3 regions of the Colwellia sp. 6_MG-2023 genome follow, and region 3 is predicted to be linked to each of the others. Evidence: predicted binding sites of a transcription regulator. Region 3 holds the regulator's gene; each other region holds the start of a gene.
The links. The regulator FNR, encoded in region 3, switches genes on or off when oxygen is low (the NO sensors DNR and NnrR bind a similar motif). The targets are predictions, from matches to a motif close to TTGATCTAGATCAA.

Region 1 (6,619 bases), on a different contig from region 3:
TACCTACTTCAACAATTATCATTACGTTAACCTTAGCGAGTATGGTAATGTGATTAACGTTGCGGCTAAACTTGAAGAAGAGAATAGAACTGACCCTCTAACAGCGATTTCAGGCCTTACTTTATATATAAGTACTCAAAATGATGATGTTATTTTAGATAGCGATAAAGATTCTGATGGCGATGGTATTAATGATTCTGCTGAAGGTGTTACTGATAGCGATGGCGATGGTATACCTAATTATTTAGATAATTCATCAGACCGTTCTACTTTAGCTCTTGTACTAGGCGAAGAGCCGATGAGAACTGAACCTGGTATACAGTTAAGCTTAGGTCCTATTAATTCTTTAGCGCTTGGGCAAGAAGCAAGTGGGGCGGCAGTGAATCCGAATGACCTCACTGACTATTTAGACAATGGTCAGCCAGTTGATCCTGATGATATTACTGATGAAGTTGGGATTGAGGAAAATTTGGATCTTTCGACTGGTTTTCTATTTATTGAGTTTATTGCGTCGAACTTAGCTCAAGCAGGAGACTCTGTTGCTGTTGTTGTGCCATTACCAGAAAGTAGTAAAATCCCTGTTAATGCCATTTATGCAAAATTTTTAACCCCTCGAAGTATTTATAATGATTTTATATTTAAATCTTTTGAAGTTGATGCTTATAATGAAATTCATTCTGCAGCACGTATAGACTCTATATGTCCTAGTTATTATGATACAAGCTGGAAAAAGGGCCTAACACAAGGACACGAATGTATTCGTTTAATTATTGAAGATGGTGGACCTAACGACGCTGACGGAGTAGCGAATAAACAGGTTGAAGATCCAGGCCTTTTGGCTGCATTAGCTAACACTGCACCGTTAGCAAGAGCTGTTGCAACTTTAGTACTTCTTAATGGCGGGGAGGAAGGTAAAATTGATGGTTCATCATCGTTTGATAGTGACGGCGACGCACTTACTTATACTTGGACGCAAATAGAAGGGCCAACATTAACAATTAAATCCGAAGGTAGTATATTAAGCTTTACAGCGCCTGTAGTTAACGCCTTAACGCGTGTAAGCGTACAATTAACCGTTAACGATGGTACTGTTGACAGTAATACGACTGTTGTTTCTTTTTATATTGAAGCTGGAGAAGCAGAAGCTATTGATGATAGCACTACGAATACATCAGGCGGTGGTGGATCTTTCACCTTGTTCGGATTATTCGCTTTATTGATGATTGTAGTAAGAAGAAAAGTATCGATTAATTAATGTGTTAACATTTTTCGTTAATTTAAATAAATGCCATTCATTGAAAGTGAGTGGCATTTTTTAATTGTAATGATTATCCCCCTAAGTTTAATAAATTCCATTATTTTATTAGTAGCTTAAAACTGCTAAAATAGATTTATCTCATACTGTGTATTCACACTTTTTTATTAGGAAATACTTTGAACAATAATGATGTTCTTCGCCGGTTACGCTACACTTTTAACTATAATGACAAACAGATGATAGCGATTTTCTCATCAGCAGGATTGATGGTTACTAGAGAGCAAGTAAGCCAATGGTTAAAAAAAGATAATGATGCTGATTTTGTAAGCTGTCAAGATGTCGAATTAGCTTCATTTCTAAATGGATTTATTAATGAAAAACGCGGTAAAAGAGAAGGGGCTCCAGCAACACCTGAGAAACGTTTAACAAATAATATTGTTCTTACTAAATTAAAAATCGCTCTTAATTTAAAAGCGGAAGAATTGATTGAATTATTAGCAAGTGTTGATTTTCGCTTAAATAAACCTGAGTTAAGTGCTTTTTCAAGAAGAGTTGAACATCAACATTACAGAGAGTGTAAAGATCAAGTTTTACGTAATTTATTACAAGCTATTGATAAGAAGCATCATGTTGCTAGAACAAGTAAAATTGAAAATAATAGTGCTGATAAGAATACACCTTTAGGCGGTAAGTCTCAAAAGAATAAGTCACATAATAGCAACACCCCAAATAATAACTTTAAAGCTAAAAATCAAAACAATGAAACATGGGTTGATGGTGCAAGACCGAATGCTAGTGCAATATATGAAAACCCTAATAGTAAAACAGATCAAGCAAAGTCTTCTCGTAAAGTATTAAAGTTAAAACCAGAAGATATTTACAAACAATCTAAGAAGTAAGCATATCTTTATAATATCCCAATATTATGTAAGTTACGGTTTCAATAGAGTGAATTAAACCATAAATAAGGCTATATCTAACCGATTAGCCTTTAAAAGTTAACTTAATATATAAATCCCATAGTCATCAAGTTATATAAGTACATAGCGCGCTTAGGGAGCATCATAACGTTTCTTCTTAAACTTTTTAATACTTGTTGAGTAGTTAGTGGTAAGTCACCTCTATTTATTAAAGTTAAAAAGACCAATTTAAAGTATCTTAAATCGAGAACAGGTCAAATAGATTAATTCATAGTTGATTGCTCTAAAGGTTGATATAAATCAAAACCAACTTTTTCGGCCTTGTTAGAATCAGAAAGTCGCGTTTTATATGGTGTTTAGACTCAGTTATATAATAACCGCTATCTATTCCTAAGCAAGGAGATTAGTTCCATGTCAGATAATCCAAAAAAAAATCCAACAATAAAACAAGGAAAACCAATAGTATATGCCTGCTCTGGGTGTTCTAATTTAGCCGAAATGGCTCATAATATATCGTTAAACCTTGATGATGATGGTATTGCTGAGATGTCGTGTGTTTCAGGTGTTGTCGGAAAAGTTATTCCTATGATGGAGCTGGCAAATTCTGGTCGCCCAATTATTGCTATTGATGGTTGTGATTTATCTTGTACAAAAGCATGTCTTGAATTGAGTGGTTTACATGCAGATTACTATTATCAAATTAGTGATTTAGGCTTTGAAAAACGCAGTAAATTAGATGACTCATTGACAGATAATGCTATTGCAATAAAAAGTATCTATGAGCAATTATTTGATAATGGAATAGGCTTTCAGCTTTAAATGAGCGCTAAAAGCCCCTTTTAGCAACAACACACAATACGGTGTTCTTAATTAATTGTTCTAATTTAGTATTCAACCCAGTGTGAATACTGGTTATTTGTTCCTAATGCTGCTTGACTGCCTTTTAATGAAAAATTATAACCACATAAAGTGAAGTTGCCACGAAATGCTAAAGCCTGAATAAGCTCTTGACTATCAAGAGGGGAAAAACTAGCAAAATAGTTAGAATTACTCCCATTACTCTCTTCCACTTTCACTGACAATGTACGTATTGGCTTTCCTTTATTAAAGCTAATTTCTTTACAGCTTTCATCTCCTTGTGCTGTTAATTGTGACCATAAAAGTGAATTTTCAACTTCATCAGCTTGCCAATTAATACTAATGCCAGAGTGCTCCGATAAATATAAGGTATAGTTATCGGGCATAGGAAGAGGGTGACTTCTTAAAATAGAAGGCAAAACACTAACTTGCTCTTTATTGTTATTTTGATTTATTAATGTTTCGTCCGCAGAGTCTAAGTAATGAATTAGCCATGAAGTACTAACACCAATTAAGGTTATGCCGATGATAGCCACTATAATTAATTGTGCTTTTCTATTGTTTAATAGGTTTAAGCGAATCAATTCACCAATATCAGTTTGCTTATTAGCTTGTCTATGATGAGAATAATTATCATCTTCAATTTTATCTGTTTGATTATACTCTTGACTACTATCATTATGGGTTTGTGAGTAATAATTGTTAGATGAAGTATCACTAACAAGTGTAGGTTCAATGCGATATTGTGATTGTGCACTCTTGTGGCTATTTTGTCGACATTCATTCATATCAACTGGGCCATAGTAACCCAATATATAGCTATGTTTGTTAGTGCTTTGATAAGTCAATAATACCGCAGAGCAAAGAGTTGGAAGAATGAGTAAATAATAACTGCTGCTCTGCTGAGATATGATAATAATGATGCCTACTAATAAAAAAGTTAAGCAGGGGGCCAATAACCACTTTTTATTGAGTTTCGCATCATGTAAGCGTCGCAGGCTTGTTAACCCAAGTATTAGAGAAAATATTACCAACAATATTAGCGGTATAATAATACTATTGCTAAAAGCAGATACTAGCATGATAAATAAAACATACACACCAATAGAAATAGTAAAAAAACGTGTTCTATTATCAAGACCGTGTAAACAAAAAAGTGACTTTAAAAACTGCACTATACCTTCCTATATAATTAGAGTTGGAATTGAAATAATTGATTTTATTAAACTCGATAAGGAGGAACATCAACATTATCTAATTTTAATCCATATAAACTCAATGTAGCATGATTACTGGACTCACCGTCGCCGCTAAACTCTATATCAAATAAGCTAAACCACACAAGACCATGTTTCTTATTAAATGTTAACCGGCTTGAACGTCTGGCAATAGCAATAAATTGTAACTGGCTTTGTTCACAATACCGAGTAGCATGAATAAGGGCGGCTTCAGCGACTTTTCTTAAGTAAATAAAGTACCAAAAAATTAAGCAGACAACTAATAAGTAGTAAATATTTTCCATAGTGTGTAGATATACCTTAAATCGTAAAGCCGAATAAATTGCTTTATTTAGTTAAATAGTTGGCCAATTGCTTGCGATAATGCATTGCTTCTATTGGGTGAACGCATACATTCAAAAACAATGGGACGAATTGATGGTATTGCAACCAAGTCTTTAAATATACTATTGAATAGAGCTTGATCTTCACATGCAATAAGGTGCTCAAAATAAGTAATCAACCTCTTAGCGTCTGCAAGTACAGTCCAACAACGACCAGAAAGTGTAATTAATAGCTCAGCAGCGATTTTATCTTGTGCTAGCAGCATATTAATAAATTGTTCAACGTGAATATGGTGGCAATTACTCGCTAAACTACGAAGTAAATGTTGTTGTGTTTGAAGGAGGTTATCATTATTTTCGTTATTCTCTTTCATTAATGCTATGTTTTTTTCTAGTAAACTTATTAAAGTATTCAGTAATGCTGCAGGTAGACTTTCATTTTCTAATGCTCCACATAATGGAAATAATACTTCGGTAGGAAGGTGAGGTAGAGCATTTATCAGTTTTTCGCTGTTCTCTTTCTCATTTATACGCACGGCAAAGTCGGTAATACCCTGAACACCTACTACTTGCCAATTATCCCAACCAGATTCACCTGAAAGGTAAGTTAAAAATGGCGATAAATATTCACTCGGTGTTTGTTTTAGTTCAAAATTAATTTTACTGTTTAATGTAGCTAATTTGTACTGTGCAGGAGTATACAAGTAAGGATTACTTTTTAATAACTCTTCTTGTTTCTCATTAGCATCTTGCATTAAATTACTACCAAGAGCTTCAATGATAATAGCAATAAAATGGTTTCTTGCTCCTTGATTTAGTAATCCACGTTCATCAAGAGGAAATTTTAATAGCCATAAATATGGTTGAGGTGATTTTTTCTGCCAAAAAGCAATAGCAATACAAGCATGACCTTGTAAAGGCGTTGGGTATGGTATTTGATTTAGTTCTATTTTTTCAAATTGTTCTTTTGAGATTTTTTCTATTTTTCGACCAATATCATAAAGGCGAAACTGAGAGTTCGATGAATGCAAAAGCTGTGAAATAGTATCTATAGTATTCATAAGGAGAATTAGTAAGCCAAAGTAAAGAAGGATTGAGTCTGCTCGCCATTATAGAGATAATGCGTTTATCTAGCAAAATTTAAAATGTGACTATGCCTTTACAACTTAATAAGCCAATTTCTGAAATAAGCGATCAAAAACCTGTTTTAACTATTCTATACCAAGATGAATATCTTATTGCCGTTGATAAACCTGCAGGGTTATTTGTACATCGTAGTTTTATGGACAAGAATGAAATCTATTTTGCTTTGCAGTTAGTTCGAGATCAAATAGGTAAATACGTTTATCCTGTACACCGATTAGATAGACCCACATCTGGTGTTTTGTTGTTTGCTTTAACGCAAGAGGTAGCTCAAAAAATGAATGAAGCTTTTGCTAGTAAATCAAATGAAGTGAATATTCGGGAAAATAGTACACAAGAGGCATATACCAATACAGAGTTAACAAAAACTTATTTTGCTTTAGTGCGTGGGCACTTAGCAATGTTTGAGCACGATACCTTGATAGATCATGCGCTTAAGGAAAAACTAGATAAAATTGGTGATAAAAATGTTAGACGAGATAAACCCGCGCAATTGGCACAAACTAATTATCGCGTAATAAAGCAAGCAAGTTTACCAATTTCATTGGGGAAGTTTGATAGTGTTCGGTATTCTTTAGTAAGGTTAACGCCAATTACAGGGCGTAGACATCAAATTCGACGTCACCTTGCACACTTACGTCATCCTATTATTGGTGATATAAATTACGGAGATAATAAGCAAAACCCGTTTTTTACGAATCACTTTGGTTTTAAGCGTTTAATGCTTATCGCTAAGTCATTAAGTTTTCTTCATCCTATTACTCATGAGAAAGTAATAATTAATGCTGCCTTCGATCAGCAATGGCAGTACCTTTTTAATACACTCGATTGGTCAGATGATATAAGTTAGATGGCTGCGATGTTATTTTATATATCACA
Region 2 (6,619 bases), on a different contig from region 3:
ATTAAGCGCTCCTAATTATTCCTAATAAACAATATTTAACTAAGAGTGCTCTATACTAGCTCTTAAGATAAAGACTAGGCTTTAAGAAAAAGCTAACTCTCCTTCTTCCACCGTAACATTTATTGTTGAACCGTGCGCAAAGTCTCCTGCTAATAAGCGCTGCGCTAACGGGTTTTCAATCCCCTGCTGAATAGCACGCTTTAATGGTCTAGCACCAAAAATGGGATCAAAGCCAACTTCAGCAATTAAAGCTAATGCTTCACTACTAACAGATAAACTTAATTCTTGTTCTGCTAGTCGATCTGATAATGATTGAATTTGAATACCAGCAATTTTCTCTATTTGGCTTGCTCCTAAGGTGTGGAACACAACCGATTCATCAATTCGATTAATAAATTCAGGTTTAAAATGGTGGCTAACTTCATTCATTACTTGCGCTTTCATTTGCTGATATTGATTGTCATTATCAAATGTTTGAATTATGTCTGAGCCGATATTTGAGGTCATAATGATAACGGTATTTTTAAAATCAACAGTTCGACCTTGACCATCAGTTAAGCGACCATCATCAAGCACTTGTAATAATATATTAAAAACATCAGGATGCGCTTTCTCAACTTCATCTAATAGAATAACCGAATAAGGTTTACGGCGAACAGCTTCTGTTAAATAACCCCCCTCTTCATAACCAACATATCCTGGAGGTGCGCCAACTAATCGCGCAACTGAATGTTTCTCCATAAACTCTGACATATCAATACGAATAAGTGACTCTTCAGTATCAAATAAAAAGTAAGCGAGTGCTTTTGTTAACTCTGTTTTACCTACACCTGTAGGCCCCAAGAATAAAAAGGATCCTATTGGTTGATTTGGATCGGCTAAGCCAGCACGCGAACGTCTGATCGCATTCGATACTGAAGCTACCGCTTCACCTTGTCCAATAACACGTTGGTGTAATTCTTCTTCCATGTTGAGTAATTTATCACGCTCTTGCTCTAACATTTTAGCAATAGGAATGCCCGTAGCACGGCTAAGTACTTCAGCAATTTCAACTTCAGTCACCTTATTAGCTAATAAGCTCATTTCTTGCATTTCAGCTTGGCTAGCTAAATCAAGTTGCTTCTCGAGCTCAGGTAACTTGCCATATTGTAATTCAGACATACGATTAAGATCACCTGCCCGCCTTGCCGCTTCTAGCTCAATACGAGCTTGCTCTAAATCTTCTTTGATCGTTTGTGTACCATACAACGCTGCTTTTTCTGTCGTCCAAACCTCGTCTAATTCATCGTATTCTGTCTGTTTTTCATTTATTTGTTCCGAGATATCCGCTAAACGCTTCACGGTTGCATCATCAGAATCTTTTTCTAATGCTTTTTGCTCTAACTTAAGTTGAATTAACTTGCGCTCAAGTCGATCTAAATCTTCAGGCTTAGAATCCATTTGCAAACGAATACTTGAAGCTGCTTCATCAATTAAATCAATCGCTTTATCGGGTAACTGTCTATCACTAATATAACGATGAGATAATGTAGCCGCCGCAACAATAGCAGGATCGGTAATATTAACGCTATGATGAAGTTCATATCGCTCTTTTAAGCCGCGTAGAATAGCAATAGTATCTTCAACAGTAGGCTCTTCTACCAACACTTTTTGAAAACGACGTTCTAATGCCGCATCTTTTTCAATATATTTACGGTATTCATCTAACGTTGTTGCCCCAACACAATGTAAATCACCTCGAGCAAGCGCAGGTTTTAACATATTGCCGGCATCCATCGCCCCATCTGTTTTCCCAGCGCCGACCATGGTATGTAATTCATCAATAAATAAGATGATCTTACCTTCTTCTTGAGACAACTCATTTAATACAGCTTTTAAACGTTCTTCAAATTCACCACGATATTTAGCGCCAGCAATCAAAGCGCCCATATCTAAAGAAAGAACACGTTTATTTTTTAATCCTTCAGGTACTTCATGATCAACAATACGTTGTGCTAAACCTTCAACAATAGCAGTTTTACCCACACCTGGTTGGCCAATTAAAACAGGGTTATTTTTAGTTCTACGCTGTAATACTTGCAAAGTACGACGGATTTCATCATCACGGCCAATAACAGGATCTAATTTTCCTTGCTCAGCACGTTCAGTTAAATCAACCGTATATTTTTGTAATGCTTGACGAACATCTTCAGCATTTTGATCATCAACTTTTTGACCGCCTCGTACGTGTTCAATCGCCGCTTTAATACGTTGTTCATTAGCGCCTAGCTCTTTTAAAATAGAACCTAATGTGCTTTTATCTTCAAGTGCTGCAAGTAAAAACATTTCAGAAGATATATATTTATCTGACATTTTCTGCGCATATTTATCGCATAAATTTAACACCTTACCTGATGCAGAAGAAAGCTGAACATCGCCATCAGAGCCTTCTATTTGTGCTAAAGATTGCAGTGCTTGTTCTATTTTATTTCTTAGCGTATGAACATCTATTCCCGCACTTTTTAATAGCGGAATAACAGAGTTACCATTTTGATTTAACAACGCCATCATTAAATGAATGGGTTCAATAAATTGATGATCTCGACCTAATGCAAGCGACTGTGCATCCGCAATAGATTCTTGGAATGATTGTGTAAAACGATCTAAACGCATAAATATTCTCCTGCCATATTACTGGACTTATGAATTAATTAAACCTGATGTAATTACTTATAACATTAGGTCTAGTGTGGTCTTTTTCAATAGAGGATAAGCATTAGTTTGATCTAGAACAAATAATTGCTCAGACATAATCTAAATAAAACGGCTTGGCATTAACGACTAAGAGTATAAACACCATGAGTAGTGAAGCGAGGTATTTATAATAGGCAAATCAGTGTTGCCATTCTTCCAGTTACGCTATCTTTACGATAAGAGTAATATTTATCCGTATTTGTATAAGTACATTCTGGTAGTGTACTTATGGCGTTAATACCTAGGGTATTTAATTGTATTTCGGCAATTTTATGTAAATCGGCTAAATATTTACCTGTTGAGGTTGCAATAAAGGCACAGTTAAAAGAATCACATTGCTCAACAAATTGAGCTTTTACTTCACTACCCACTTCAAAAGCATTTTTCGAAATACAAGGCCCAAGCCATGCATAAATATCTTCGGTTGGTGTGTTCATTTTGGTAATTGTGTTTTGAATGATATTCGCAGACAAAGGACGCCAACCACCATGAATGGCGGCAATTTCATTGCCTGACTTAGATGCTAATAAAATAGGAAGGCAATCTGCAGTCATAATTGCTAAACAAACATTCTTTTCTTGAGTAATAGCAGCATCAGCGGTAAGTGACTCTGCAGATATTGTCGATATTTCGACAACCTCATTACCATGAACTTGATTAAGCCATTGAATTTGAGTGTTTACAGGTAACAAAGATTGTAGATAACGACGATTATCTTTTACCCGTTCAGGACAATCTCCAACATGTAAACCAAGATTAAAAGCTTGATAAGGCAGTGATGAACCTTTAAGCGTATTACTAGGTAAAAGCCGTGTTGTCTGTACTGAAAAAACGTTATCAATTAAAGCTGCTTGGCCAATACTTTCATCGTTCGATGAGGGTATTGGCCATTGAACAAGCTCAATAGCTGAACTTGTTCTAATATTATTTGCTTTATAAGTAATCGTCGACGGCATTAAGTTTAGTGTCTTCTTGTAGTAATTCAACTAACTCAACAAAATCGTCAGGTAAATCAGCATGCCAAGTCATTAATTCACCCGTTATAGGATGATATAATGAAAGCATAGCTGCATGTAATGCTTGACGTTTAAAAGTACGTAACTTTGCTAATAATTCAGGTGTTGCATTTTTAGGTGGACGCGGTCGACCTCCGTAGGTTGGATCACCAACCAATGGATGCGTTATATGTGACATATGAACACGAATTTGATGCGTTCGCCCTGTTTCAAGACGTAAACGTAAGCGTGTATGCAAACGATATTTTTCCATTACACGATAATGCGTAACTGACGGACGGCCAGAAAATGTAACGGCCATATGCGTGCGTTTAGTTGCATGACGACCTATTGGCTCATCAACAAGGCCACCAGCAGTCATTAAACCATTAGCAACAGCTTCATATTCACGTGTAATTTCTCGTAATTGTAATGCTTCAACTAGGTTCGTTTGTGCCGCTATTGTTTTCGCAACCACCATCAAACCAGTGGTATCTTTATCCAAACGATGAACAATACCAGCACGTGGTACAACTTCAATAGCTGGAAAATGATGTAACAAAGCATTTAAGACAGTGCCATCAGGATTACCAGCACCTGGATGAACCACTAAACCTGCAGGTTTATTAATCACTAAAATGTCGTCATCTTCATAAACAATATCAAGATCAATTTTTTGTGCAGCGAAACGTTGCTCAGCTTCTACTTCTGCATTGATAGCAATACTCTCGCCACCATACATTTTTTCTCGCGCTCGGGGTAATACTTCACCATTAACCATCACTTTACCGGCTAAAATCCAATCTTTTAGCCTTGAACGTGAATAATCAGGAAACATTATGGCCAAAGTTTGGTCTAATCGTTTACCTAAACACGAATCAGGAACGGTATCTTGATGTTGAATTATTTCAGACATTAAACTCTCTTTAAATTTTTAACGTTGTGCAACTTATGATTGCTAGGTTAGAATGTTAATACGCAAGTATGCACTAGGTATAATAGTTTCATTTTACCCTTTTTATGATAACCATGCTACATGGCTATCAAAGGTTTCATACTTATTTAATTTTAAACAAAGGCGTAATTGCAAAATCCATGGAAAAATTGACCAAAAAAATAGTATTTATCACACTAGCACTTGCTTTAGCAGGTTGCTCATCTTCTGGCACCGACAATGACATTGATAAAGTACCAGACAAATCAGCGCAAGCTTTATTTGTCGATGCCCGAACAGCACTGGATAATGGTTTGTATCAAAAATCAATCCAAATCCTTAGTGCAATTGACTCTCGCTTTCCTTTTGGACCAATATCACATCAAGTTCAATTAGATTTAATTTATGCTTACTATAAAGTAGGCGACGCTGCTCAAGGTATTGCACTTACTGATCGATTTTTACGCCTAAATCCAGACAACCCGAATACAGATTATGTTTATTACATGCGTGCATTAATAAACTTATCAACAGAAGATAATTTGTTTCAAGATTTGGCAGGCATAGATCGTTCAGATAGAGATCCGACAGCAGCTCGTGAAGCTTTTGACGACTTCAAACGTATAATTACTCATTATCCTGATAGTAAATATGCCGCTGATTCTCAAAAAAGAATGATTGAAATTAAATCAAGGTTAGCTAAATATGAACTTGCGATTGCTAGATTTTACTTAGAACGAGAAGCTTATGCTTCAGCAGCAAACAGAGGTCGCTATATTGTTGAGTACTTTTCACCAAGTCCTGAGTTAGAGCCTGCATTAGAGATAATGATTGAATGTTACGATAAGTTAGGTCTAGATGATTTGAAAACTAATGCATTACAAGTATTAGCCGCTAATTATCCTAATAACTCAATGATTAGATAAACGCTACTAATTATCAAAAAAATACGAGTATCAAACACTATCGGCACTAAAGCTGATGAGTTCGATACTCGTAACTAGTAAACAATTAAATAAAACTATTAGAATTAACGATTACAAGGCTAATAACTAAATAGCTTCTTGGTTTTCTTCACCCGTTCTAATACGGATAACACGTGTTACATCGGTAATGAATATTTTACCATCACCAATTTTTCCTGTTTGCGCTGTTTCTAAAATAACATTTACGCAGCGTTCAAGATCTTCTTTTGCAATCACTATTTCTAATTTTACTTTAGGTAAAAAATCAACCATATACTCTGCACCGCGATAAAGCTCCGTATGCCCTTTTTGCCTACCAAAACCTTTCACTTCAGAGACTGTCATACCGGTAATACCTATCTCACCTAGCGCTTCTCTTACATCGTCTAACTTGAATGGCTTAATGATTGCTTCAATTTTTTTCATTATTTCTCTCTGTATAATGGATTTCCATATGACTTTCTGTAATATTACAACGCGTTTATTAGCAAATCACGCTTTTATTTTGCTAAACTGTTATTTAACACTAACTCTACTAAGTTATTCATCAATCAAGGATAATAAATTAAATAGAATTAGTATAATCAAGCTAATACTCTTACTTAAAGCAGGATAGTCCATGGATCAGCAAACCATAATAGATGAAATGAAAGTTTTACCTAAAATAGACGCTCACTTTGAAGTTCGTCGACGTATTGATTTTATAAAATCTACCTTAAAAAATTCAGGTTTAAAAACATTAGTACTGGGTATTAGTGGCGGAGTAGACTCTTCTACCTGTGGTCGTTTGGCGCAACTTGCCGTTTCTGAATTAAACGCAGAACAGAATAAAGATATCGCTGATCAGTTTCAATTTATTGCTGTAAGACTCCCTTATAATGTACAAGCAGATGAAGATGATGCACAAACAGCATTGAACTTTATCCAACCTAGCCATTGCTTAACCACCAATGTATTTGATGGTGTTAATGGAATACATCAAGAAGTTGTTT
Region 3 (6,619 bases):
TTTCTGGTTATATCGTGATGGCTTATTTTTGGGCTCAAATGGCACAAGCTGCTTACGAGAAGTTAGCAACAGATGTTGAAAATCGTGATTTTTACCGTGCAAAAATTAAAACAGCAGAGTTTTATTTTGAACGCATGTTACCAAGAACTAAGTCGTTAGCGAAAACTATGATGGCAGACCCTAAAACCTTGATGCAGCTTGACCAAGAGTTGTTATCGTTTTTGTAGGATGACGCTAGGTTAATTAAATAACCTTTATTCGCTTAAATAGATATTAACCACAATCAATAGTTATAATCATTGATTGTGGTTTTTTTCTTTACACTTACGGTTAATCTATGTTTTCTTTAATCAGCGGCCGTTATAGTAAAAAGTATTGATTAGATTCGCTCAGTTCTATATTATCTACCTCTAAATATGATATAAAATGTAGATGGATCTTCATGATAAAAATTATTTTTTGGCTATTATTAATTAGCTTTTCATTTCCCAGTGCTGCCAAATCACCCTTTGTCGACTCAACTTATGTTGGTGTTGATTATATATTATCTTCTATTGAACTTCGTGATGAACGTGCGAAACCTAGTACAACTGCCTTTCGCATAGGAGCGAATAAAGAACGTATTGGCTTGGAAGCTCAGTATCTAAGAGGTAACAATACCGATAATATTTATCGTATGGAATTCGATTTAGAACAAAGTATTGCTCTTTACCTTGTATTGCAATCAAAGACTATCAGTGGTTTTGGTTTAGATGTATCACTAGGCTATGCTGTAACCGATATGACGGTGCAGGGGCCTGCAGAAACGTATAACGGCGAAGATACCTATTCCGGTTTTTCTTGGGGCATCACTTTTCATCAAAAAATATCTTATATCGAAAATACTCAACTTAGGTTTGGTTATCAATCACTCTATAAAGATGATGATATATCCATATCTGGTATTTCTCTTGGTGTAATCTACCAATTCTAGTTATTAATCATGCTATTTGAATGTATAAAAGTTCATAAAAAGCATTTGCGGTGAAAATTAAACAATGAAAGCTAATACAATGAAAAGTAACAAAATCAAAAGCAACGCAATAGCTTATTTTATTGCTATATGCCTAACGAACATCATGTTATTTGGTTGCGATACGGATAATAACGCTAGCGAACTCGGTCAAGCAGTTACGTTTGAAAAATTGCGTGAGCAAGGGCTATTTATTGAGTCACTTACGATCAACGATGATCATATTCGATTAACGAAAGGTGAAACTCATCAACTTAGCGCAATGGCTTTAACTAATAGTGGTGATGTTATCGACGTAACGGAAAGTATTGATTGGAGTTCAAGTGATAACAGCATCGCTACTGTTAATGAGCAAGGTTTAGTTACCGCTGTTGCCAATTCCTCGAATAATCAAGGTATTGTTATTATTATGGGAACAAGCATTAATGGGATTGTGGATGAAGGAGAAATTTCAGTTAGTGACGTTGCGGTAAGCGCTATTAACTTAATTCATCCTCAGCCGGAAGAGGGTACTATTGGTACCTGTGTGGCGACCAACATTACTGCAAATGTAAATTATGAAGATGGCTATATTTCAATGAATACGATCAAAGATATCAGCTTTAGTCTTGATAGCAATACTAGTGCGACTATTGATAAAAACGGTACCTTGTATACCTCATCACCTGACATTGAAACCAGTATAATAACGGGGACTTTAGACGATATTACCGACTCATTAACCGTTATTGCCGACCCACTCAATGTAGGCCATCTTGATATTTTACTTGATGATATAGTTACCGATGATATTACGCTCGCAATAGGAGAACGTATTTTAGTTAACGGTCAGGCCACGTTAACCAATACTACTTTGCCATCTTCTATTGATAATACTATTGTTTGGTCACAAGAAAGTGGTGACTATCTCGGCATTACGACAACAGGTGATAACAAAGGCACCCTAGTTGGCCTTATTGCGGGTACAACGCAACTTGTTGGCTCTTGTGGAGGCAATCAAACTACGGCAACCGTATCAGTAACAGGAACAGCTGAACTTGACTCTATAAAAATTAATAAAGGTAGTGATATTACCTTGGCATCATCAGAGTCGGTAGACTTAACCTTAACGGCTTATTATACCGACACCCCAACAAGCTTGAATGTTTCTGAGTTTGCACATTGGTCAGTTAGCGATACTAGTTTAGTCACGGTGGAATTGATTGATTTAGGTACAAACACAGCGAGTTATCAGTTAACGAATATTTCAAAAAGTACCGATGAAGTGATTGTTACGGTGACTTATGCTGGAGAAAGTAGCACTATAAATATCACTCTTGAATAAATACAGGTAATAAAAACGAATAAACCCAACCAAACACTTAGCTTTATATAAAGGTTATCTCAATATAGTAAGGTTTTGATGGTTCAGACGGTTTATAAGTTACACCAGATGCATTCAATAGGGGGACACACGTTTGTGTGTTCCCTATATTCGATCAAGAAGCGTCGATTATTTCTATGTTTTTAACGTCAATTAAATTTGACGATGAGATGTCAGCTCCTCCAAACTCTTGTTCTTTTGGCTCAGCCGTTCTATCGATGGTAAGTGCTGAAAAGTTGTATAAGTCATGATCAGATAATTGAGAAAGACTAACACTCTGTGTACTTTTAAATACACTTTCTACACGTCCAGGAGATTCTTGGTCCCAAGTATTAAGCATATGCTTTATTTGTTTTCTTTGTAAATTCTCTTGTGAACCACAGAGGTTACAAGGAATAATAGGGTAGCTCTTTACCTCGGATAGTTGCTCAATATCCTTCTCTCTGCAATATGATAGCGGTCTTATTACTACATTTCGTTTATCGTCACTTAGTAGTTTGGGTGGCATAGCCTTTAATTTTGCATTATTAAACATGTTCATCATTAAGGTTTCAACGATGTCATCCATATGATGACCTAATGCTATTTTTGTTGCACCAATCTTTTCAGCAAAACCATATAATGATCCTCTTCTGAGTCTTGAACATAAAGCGCACGTTGTTTTTCCTTCAGGTACTTTTTGTTTTACTACTGAGTAGGTGTCTTTATCAATAATGTAGTAGTCAATGCCTTTTTCTTCGAGGTAATTAGGTAGTATATGTTCAGGAAAGCCAGGCTGTTTTTGATCGAGATTGACAGCTATAACGTCAAATTTAATGGGCGCTACACGTTTTAAGTGTAAAAGGATGTCAAGCATTACGAAAGAATCTTTACCTCCACTTATGGCACAAAGAATTTTATCGCCTTCTTCAATCATGTTGTAATCAGAAACGGCTTTGCCTGTTAGGTGTCTGATTTTTTTTTCTAGCTTATTGCTAATAGCTTGTTGAGTATTCATTAAAAACTACTTACCACTTAATCACATTAGATATTATATTTTCGATGGTAAATTCTATCATAGGTTAAAAGTTTAAAGTGGTATTAAAGTTGTTTGAAAGGGGATTATTTCGACGTTATATTAGCTTAATAAAGACTGAAAAAGGTTACATACCTCTTTCAGTCTTTGATTTCAGTATGAGAAAATACTTTTACTGTAGCGGAGACACATAACCTTCAGGTTTTAGCGCAAGTACATCACAGTTAAGTTGGTCAATGACATGCTCTGCGGTATTACCAATTAATGCTGCAGAAATACCCGTTCGGCCTATTGTGCCTAGCACAACTAGCTCAGCATCAATTTTATCCGCGACTTCTTCAATGACTCTTTCAGGTAAGCCTTCTTCAACGTGAGTGTTAGTGATATCAATTTCAAATTCAGTCGCATGTGCTGCCATCGACTTTTTATGATGTTGCAGCATAGTATTATTGTATTCACTAGAGTTAAACTCTGGTATTTCAATTGCAATGTTAACAGGTGTGCCAGGAAATGAATTTACTAAATGAACGTTTCCTTGAATCAGCTGTGCTAATTTTTTTGCTTCTTTAGTAATTTTATTATTAAGTGAATTGTGCTCTGTTTCATCACTTCCGACATTAATTGCTGCAAGTATGTTCCCATTGCTTGGCCATTCATGCTCTTTTACTAATAATACTGGACATGGACATTTACGCAATATATGCCAATCAGTAGGAGTAAAAATTACCGATTTGAATTTGTCATGTTGATGAGTCCCTTTAATGACTAGATCGTAATTATTTTGGATTACTTGTTCAATAATAGATTCAAAAGGGCGATTATGCCAAACAACTAAGTTACTAATATCAATATCAGGCTTTAAATTACTTATAATACCTTCTAGCCAAAGCTCTTTATCTTTAATAACAGATTGTCGCATAGCGCCACGATCATCGTTGGAAAGGATAGTAGTCATCTCATAAGAGAAGTCAAAGATACTTAGAAAAGCAGTTACTTCCACCTGACCGCCACTTGCTTTAATATTGGCAGCTAAGTCTATTGCTCTTTGTAATGCTTTTTGTTCATCAGTTGATGGGTCGATAACGACTAGAATTTTTTGATAGGTTTTCATGATAATTCTCCCTGTTGTTATACATTGGTTAAACTTTATTAAAGCTTAAGTAATTTATATCAAAAGTGTGAGATTAATGCTTGTTTTAAATCAAAGTATAAGGGATTTAAAACAAGCATTATAAATTATAACGCTAGAAAGCCTTTGAGGAGCTAAAGTTCGGCACAATTAACAAGTTCATTGAGGTTTATGATAGTAATAAGTTTACCATCAACCTTAATTAAGCCTGTTTTATGAAAACGATTTAATAAACGGCTGATTGTTTCAACGGTAAGTCCAATGTAATTACCAATATCGCTTCGTGTCATTGTAAGGCGAAATTCATTGGCTGATAAACCTCTGGCACGATAGCGTTTGCTTAAGCTGACTAAAAAAGTAGCAACACGTTGTTCGGCATTCTTTCTGTTCAACAACGTAAGCATTTCTTGATCGGTTCTAATCTCGTTACTCATTAAGCGTAAAACTTGTTTCTTAAGTTTTGGCATAGTATTAGATAAAGTATCTAAATTATCGTAAGGAATTTCACATATCATCGATGTTTCTAAAGCTTGAGCAAAACTTTTATGTTCTGATTCGGCAATAGCGTCAAATCCTAGTAAATCTCCAGCTAAGTGAAAGCCAGTGATTTGTTCTTCACCTTGTTCATTAACGGTAAAAGTTTTAAATGTACCAGAACGAATAGCATAAAGCGCCTGCATTTCTTGACCATCAGTGAATATTTTATCACCTTTGTGGAAAGGACGTTTACGATCAATAATTTGATCAAGCGTATTAAGTTCTTGATCATTTAAGGTAAAAGGTAGACAAAGTTCACTAACACTACAGTTTTGACAGTTAATATGCTGTGCACCAGGGGAACTATTATTTAACATAGGCTACTCATTTATTTTATAGGAATAGGGTAAATTTTCATTTATGTATTTACTCTAATTTCTAGGATAATGCTATGGTATTAGAACATCTGGTGGTATGCAACAATAAAACTATAAATACCAAAGGTTATTAGTACTAACGCCATTATCTTTTTGAACGATGGTTTAGTTAAAGTATTTTTAATGCTACTAAACCCAATAGAAAGAGTTAACAGTGCGGGAAGAGTACCTAAGCCAAAAAAGAACATAATACTCGCCCCAGTATATATGCTACCGCTTGCCAGTGCCCAAGTTAAGGTTGAGTAGACTAATCCGCAAGGTAACCAGCCCCAAATGGCGCCAAGAGTAAGTGCTTTTATTGGTGAATTTACAGGGATGGCTTTACTGGCTAAAGGTGATATGTAACGCCATAAATGCTTACCTAGGGCTTCTATTCGATTTAACCACATCAACCACTGACCTAAATATAAACCAAGTAAGATCATAAAGGTTGCCGAAATTAACCGTAGACCAGCAAGTGGCATTCCAATATTTTTTGCCGCGATAGAGCCGGTAAATCCCACAATTGCGCCGATAAAAGCATAGGAAGAAATACGACCAATATTGTATAAAATTACTAAGGCGGTTTTACTACGAGTAATTGAGGATGCTGTTGAGTGCTTAATAGGTCTCTGATTATTAACAGGTATTTGATTATTATATTTATTTGACTCAGGAAGGGCTGAAGTGAGCATGGTGGTAATCCCACCGCACATCACAATACAATGCCCTGAGCCAAGTAATCCTATTACAAATGCGGAGAATAAGTCTAGGTTCATTGAGTTAGTTACCGTTATGAGAACTGCTGACTTTGTTAGCCATGATTTGTACTGTCAGGTTTATCACTACTTTGTTTGGTTGTTTTATCATCCTCTTTATTATCAAAAAGAATACTCATACCTTCTTTTTCAAGGTCATCAAACTGTTCAGTTTTTACTGCCCAAAAGAACATATAAATACCCAGTGCTGTTAGTAATACCGCGATTGGAATTAAAAAATAAATAATGCTCATTTTTGTTTCTCTTGATCTTAAGGGCTATTATCTGAGTAAGCGTAGTGAATTACTGATCACTAAAATTGAGCTAACAGACATACCAATAACAGCCATGTAAGGTGTAATATAACCGGCTACAGCTAATGGTAATACAATAGCATTGTAGCCAAAAGCCCATAAATAATTCTGAAAAATAATGCGTTTAGTCTTTAT

Region 1: a site for FNR is predicted at 2,469-2,482, ahead of Q4503_RS14170 (putative zinc-binding protein). Genes of this name have one in related genera too.
Region 2: a site for FNR is predicted at 2,761-2,774, ahead of clpB (ATP-dependent chaperone ClpB). Genes of this name have one in related genera too.

Annotation. Positions count from the first base shown of each region.
Region 1 is NZ_JAUOPP010000022.1:76,920-83,538, forward strand. Features, by position in the region: gene Q4503_RS14160 (hypothetical protein) at 1-1,255, shown strand, start outside; gene Q4503_RS18845 (DUF1456 family protein) at 1,435-2,157, shown strand; gene Q4503_RS14170 (putative zinc-binding protein) at 2,590-2,997, shown strand; gene Q4503_RS14175 (hypothetical protein) at 3,063-4,211, opposite strand; gene Q4503_RS14180 (DUF3301 domain-containing protein) at 4,259-4,558, opposite strand; gene Q4503_RS14185 (DUF3549 family protein) at 4,606-5,658, opposite strand; gene Q4503_RS14190 (pseudouridine synthase) at 5,751-6,590, shown strand.
Region 2 is NZ_JAUOPP010000012.1:105,155-111,773, reverse strand. Features, by position in the region: gene clpB (ATP-dependent chaperone ClpB) at 82-2,652, opposite strand; gene pgeF (peptidoglycan editing factor PgeF) at 2,859-3,689, opposite strand; gene rluD (23S rRNA pseudouridine(1911/1915/1917) synthase RluD) at 3,667-4,644, opposite strand; gene Q4503_RS09605 (outer membrane protein assembly factor BamD) at 4,824-5,588, shown strand; gene glnB (nitrogen regulatory protein P-II) at 5,715-6,053, opposite strand; gene nadE (ammonia-dependent NAD(+) synthetase) at 6,247-6,619, shown strand, end outside.
Region 3 is NZ_JAUOPP010000006.1:59,563-66,181, forward strand. Features, by position in the region: gene Q4503_RS05635 (acyl-CoA dehydrogenase C-terminal domain-containing protein) at 1-227, shown strand, start outside; gene Q4503_RS05640 (outer membrane beta-barrel protein) at 443-973, shown strand; gene Q4503_RS05645 (Ig-like domain-containing protein) at 1,038-2,336, shown strand; gene ttcA (tRNA 2-thiocytidine(32) synthetase TtcA) at 2,491-3,372, opposite strand; gene uspE (universal stress protein UspE) at 3,563-4,501, opposite strand; gene fnr (fumarate/nitrate reduction transcriptional regulator Fnr) at 4,654-5,373, opposite strand; gene Q4503_RS05665 (sulfite exporter TauE/SafE family protein) at 5,454-6,191, opposite strand; gene ccoS (cbb3-type cytochrome oxidase assembly protein CcoS) at 6,227-6,424, opposite strand; gene Q4503_RS05675 (heavy metal translocating P-type ATPase) at 6,452-6,619, opposite strand, start outside.